2 regions of the Stenotrophomonas sp. YJH_SMC_135 genome follow, and region 1 is predicted to be linked to the other one. Evidence: riboswitches for the same ligand, from Rfam matches in the RefSeq annotation. Region 1 holds a riboswitch; the other holds the start of a gene.
What was found. Region 1 has a riboswitch for glycine ahead of AC5P98_RS07735 (trimeric intracellular cation channel family protein). Riboswitches for the same ligand answer to the same signal wherever they lie in the genome.

Region 1 (2,381 bases):
GGGCGCGCGGTCGGCCGGCTTCGGCCGACCGTCCACCAATGCCAGCCCGAGCAGATACAGCAGGCCAGGCAGCAGCGCGATGCCGGCGACCAGCACGACGACGGAGATCCATGCGTTGCCGGCGGCACGCATCGCTCAGTGCGCCTTCGGTTTCGGGTACCACAGTGCGTTGACGATGACCCAGCGCTGGTCGAAACGCCCCATGTGGAAGTAGTCGACGAACCACGGGGTTTCCAGCCGCACCGAGGCCGCGTTGCCGGTCACGTCCAGCACCGTGCAGCGGCGATCCCATTGATCCTTCGGGGTCTTCAGCGCGCCCTGTTTCGTCAGCGAGACCAGCTCCTCCTTCGACATCCGGCGCAGGCCCAGGCGCTCGTCTGGCGTGTCACCGAGCACAGCGCGCTTGGCCAAGTCCGGGTGCAGCGAACGGGCGACGCGCTGCGGATCGGCCTCCAGCTGGCCATCGACGTAGTCGTGGCAGGTGGCTTCGATGGCCGCGATCGTGGCGGGGTCGGCGGCAGGGCTCGTTGCTGCGGAAAGCGCGAACAGCAGGGCAATCGTGGACATCCGGGTCTCCGGCTCTGGGCGCGGGCGGATCATCGCATGGGCCGAATGGCCCATCCACGCATGACGTGGATCTACTGTAGAGCCGAGCCCATGCTCGGCTCCCGCATCGGGCAGACGGAACAACAGCCGAGCGTGGGCTCGGCTCTACAGAAGCGCAGGATCCGTTGCCTGCAGCCAGGCCAGCTTGCGTTCGCGGGGCTGCTGCTTGAGTTGCCACTCGGCCCGCGAGGCGGCGGCCCGGTCCGGGTATTCGCGCACGGCCAGCACGCGCAGCGGCGGCCGGGCCCGGGTGTAGCGCGCGCCCTTGCCGGCCTGGTGGGCGGCGAAACGCGCCTCCACATCGGTGCTGATGCCGGCGTAATAGCTGCCATCGCGGCATTCGAGCAGGTACAGGAACCACGGGCGGACGGACGGGGCCATGCCTGGATTATGCCGTGCTGCACTGCAGCGGATATACTGGCGACCGAATGCAGGAGAGAGGCGCCGCGCTGGCGCCCGCCGAAGGCGCAGGCTCCCATGATCGCTCAGGCCGGTGGGCTGGAATCCCGCCAACCATGCATTCGACTCGCCGAGCTGGAGAGAGGTCACCGGGCATGCCCGGGACGATCCGCCGAAGGGGCACGCGGCCCATGCCGCTGAACTCTCAGGCAAAAGGACAGCGGGAGCGGCACCGGTCATCGTCATCCCGTCATTGCGCAGGCAGTGGCGGTGGTCGCGCATGGCCGGCCCCACCGCGCCCGGAGCCTGTCCCATGCTGCTGTCCATCATCTACCTGATCGCCATTTCCGCCGAAGCCATGACCGGCGCACTGTCCGCCGGCCGCCGCCGCATGGACCTGTTCGGCGTGGTCATGATCGCCTGCGTCACCGCCCTCGGGGGTGGTTCACTGCGCGACATCCTGCTCGGCCACTACCCGCTGGGCTGGGTGAAGCACCCCGAGTACCTGGGCTTCACCGTGTGCGCGGCGCTGATCGCCACCTGGGTGGCGCGCTGGATGCACCACTTCCGCCGCACCTTCCTGGTGCTCGACGGGCTGGGCCTGATCGCCTTCACCCTGATCGGCTGCTCGATCGCGCGCGAGGCCGGCCATGCGATGCCGATCGTGCTGATCGCCGGCATGCTGACCGGCGCGTTCGGCGGGGTGCTGCGCGACATCCTCTGCAACGAGGTGCCACTCATCTTCCAGAAGGAGCTGTACGCGATCATCGCGCTGCTGACCGGCGCGGCCTATCTGTTGCTGCTGCACTGGGGCGTGGCCGATGCCACCGCAATCCTGTGCTGCCTTGGCGGCGGCTTCGCGTTGCGCCTGCTGGCGATCCACTACCGCTGGGAAATGCCGAAGTTCGTCTACCACGACGAAGTGCATTGAGCCTCTTCGTAAAGTCGAGCCATGCTCGACTGCTCTTTGCAGGAAACCAACGCGCTTCGCGCGCAGGTCGGGCATGGCTCGACGCTACAGGAAGCGGTATCACCACCCCGGCGATGTACCTGGCGCTGTCGCTCATGCGCAGCGCCAGGCGCATCGCCGGTGCAGATGGGCCGGCCTCCAACTCCGACCGGCCCTGATCGCGGCCGCACCCCCGCAGGCGCTGGCCGCCATCCACACACGTGCCGCACTCAGGCGGCTTCGATCAGGCTGCTTCGGACACCTTCACGTCGCGACGGGCGCGCACGGCCGCAGCCAGACGCTCCAGCACCGTCACGGTGGTGTCCCAGTCGATGCAGCCATCGGTGATGCTCTGCCCGTAAACCAGCGGCTGGCCTTCCACCAGTTCCTGGCGGCCACCGACCAGATGGCTCTCGATCATCACGCC
Region 2 (2,381 bases), on a different contig from region 1:
ACCGTGGTACAGGTCGCGGATCACCGCGCGGCCGACGATCATGCCGACGCCTGCGGACAGGCCCTGCAGGGCGCGGAACCCCAGCAGCGTGGTCAGATCGGTGGACAGCGCACAGCCGACCGAGGCGCCCACGAACACCACCAGGCCGCCGAGGATCACCCGCTTGCGGCCCCAGGCATCGGACAGCGGGCCGTGTGCCAGGCTCATCAGGCCGTAGAACAGCAGGTACACGCTGATGGTCTGCTGCACCGCCACCTCGTCCACCGCCAGGCGCTGGGCCAGCTGCGGGAACGCGGGGAAGATGGTGTCGATCGAGAACGGACCGAACATGGCCAGGCCGGCGAGCAGCAGGGCCATGCGGCGGGTGGAAGGAGCAACAGCGGCGGTCATGGAGAAGGCGTCCGGCAGGGCCATGCGCGGCACGCACGGCGGGCGCCAGTCCCCTGCAGCAGGGACGGCGCCAGATGAATTCGGGTATCCGCCCATCATAGGTGGGGATTGCGCCTGATGCCATGCAGCAGTGCACAAAACGCACGGGCGGGCCATCGGCCATTCAGGCGCCGCGGCCGGGCCCGCAGGCGGCTGGCGGGCCCGCAACGGGCTATAATCGGCGGGCAACACGGTGGGAGAAGCGGAACACCGCTGCCGAAGGCGCAACGCCCGTAATCGCTCAGGCCCGATACCACCCGTAACACAACTCTGGAGAGACCGGTTCGATCCGGCGCCGAAGGGGCACGAAGCCGCGGTTTTCCGCGCTTCCAAACTCTCAGGCAAAAGGACAGAGGGGCGCCCCGCAGACCGCCGACCGGCGGCTTGTGCCCGTGCGTGTGCCCTTTCCTGACGGATCCTTCGCCATGTCCCAGAACACCCCTTCCCTGCGTGAGCTCGAGCACCACAATGCGTTCGTCGAGCGCCACATCGGCCCCAACGATGCCGAGATCGCGCAGATGCTCGACGTCGTCGGCCACGCGTCGCTGGATGCGATGACCGATGCCATCGTACCGGCCAAGATCAAGTCGCCGGCGCCGCTGGCACTGCCGGAATCGATGACCGAAGTGCAGGCACTGGCGAAGATCCGTGCGATCGCCGACAAGAACACCGTGCTGCGCAGCTTCATCGGCCAGGGCTACTACGGTACCCACACGCCGAACGTGATCCTGCGCAACATCCTGGAAAACCCGGCCTGGTACACCGCCTACACCCCGTACCAGGCCGAGATCTCGCAGGGCCGCATGGAAGCGCTGATCAACTTCCAGACCCTGTGCGCCGACCTCACCGGCATGGAAATCGCCAACGCCTCGCTGCTGGACGAAGCCACCGCCGCAGCTGAAGCGATGACCCTGGCCAAGCGTTCTGCCAAGTCGAAGTCGGACACCTTCTTCGTGCACGACGCCGTGCACCCGCAGACCCTGGAACTGCTGCGTACCCGCGCCGAGCCCATGGGCATCGTGCTGCGCGTCGGCACCCCGGCCGAGGCACTGGAAGCAGAAGCCTTCGGCCTGCTGCTGCAGTACCCGGACACCTTCGGCCAGATCGGCGACTACAAGGCGCTGGTCGAGGCCGTGCACGCGCGCGGCGGCCTGGTGGCCGTGGCCACCGACCTGCTGGCGCTGACCCTGCTGGCCGCCCCGGGCGAATGGGGTGCGGACATCGTGGTCGGCAACAGCCAGCGTTTCGGCGTGCCGTTCGGCTTCGGCGGCCCGCACGCCGCATTCATGGCCTGCCGCGACGCCTACAAGCGCTCGATGCCGGGCCGCCTGATCGGCGTCTCGGTCGATGCCCAGGGCAACCCGGCCTACCGCCTGACCCTGCAGACCCGCGAGCAGCACATCCGCCGCGAGAAGGCCACCTCCAACATCTGTACCGCACAGGTGCTGCTGGCGGTGATGGCCTCGATGTATGCCGTGTACCACGGCCCGGAAGGCCTGACCCGCATCGCCCGGCGTACCCACCGCCTGGCCTCGATCCTGGCCGCCGCGCTGCGCGAGGCCGGCGTGCAGGTCGGTGGCGACTTCTTCGATACGCTGCACATCACCGGCGTGCATGCCGATGAGATCCACGCCAAGGCACGCGCCGCCGGTTACAACCTGCGTGCGATCGACAGCGACTCGGTCGGCATCAGCCTGGACGAGACCGCCACCCGCGGCGACGTGGTCGCGCTGGCCGCCGTGTTCGGCGCGCAGGCCGACATCGATGCGCTGGATGCCAGCACCGCCGACGCACTGCCGGCCGGCCTGCTGCGCCAGTCCGCATTCCTGACCCATCCGGTGTTCAACACCCACCACAGCGAGCACGAACTGCTGCGCTACCTGCGCTCGCTGGCCGACAAGGACCTGGCGATGGACCGCACGATGATCCCGCTGGGCTCGTGCACCATGAAG

Region 2: another riboswitch for glycine. It lies ahead of gcvP (aminomethyl-transferring glycine dehydrogenase); the one in region 1 lies ahead of AC5P98_RS07735 (trimeric intracellular cation channel family protein).

The regions. Positions count from the first base shown of each region.
Region 1 covers NZ_JCAFVN010000002.1:258,882-261,262, reverse strand. Annotated here, with positions in the region: gene AC5P98_RS07750 (hypothetical protein) at 1-132, opposite strand, end outside; gene AC5P98_RS07745 (nuclear transport factor 2 family protein) at 136-567, opposite strand; gene AC5P98_RS07740 (GIY-YIG nuclease family protein) at 712-987, opposite strand; glycine riboswitch at 1,028-1,117, shown strand; glycine riboswitch at 1,131-1,236, shown strand; gene AC5P98_RS07735 (trimeric intracellular cation channel family protein) at 1,319-1,936, shown strand; gene AC5P98_RS07730 (3-deoxy-7-phosphoheptulonate synthase) at 2,199-2,381, opposite strand, start outside.
Region 2 covers NZ_JCAFVN010000003.1:787,383-789,763, forward strand. Annotated here, with positions in the region: gene AC5P98_RS14655 (multidrug effflux MFS transporter) at 1-390, opposite strand, end outside; glycine riboswitch at 690-792, shown strand; gene gcvP (aminomethyl-transferring glycine dehydrogenase) at 855-2,381, shown strand, end outside.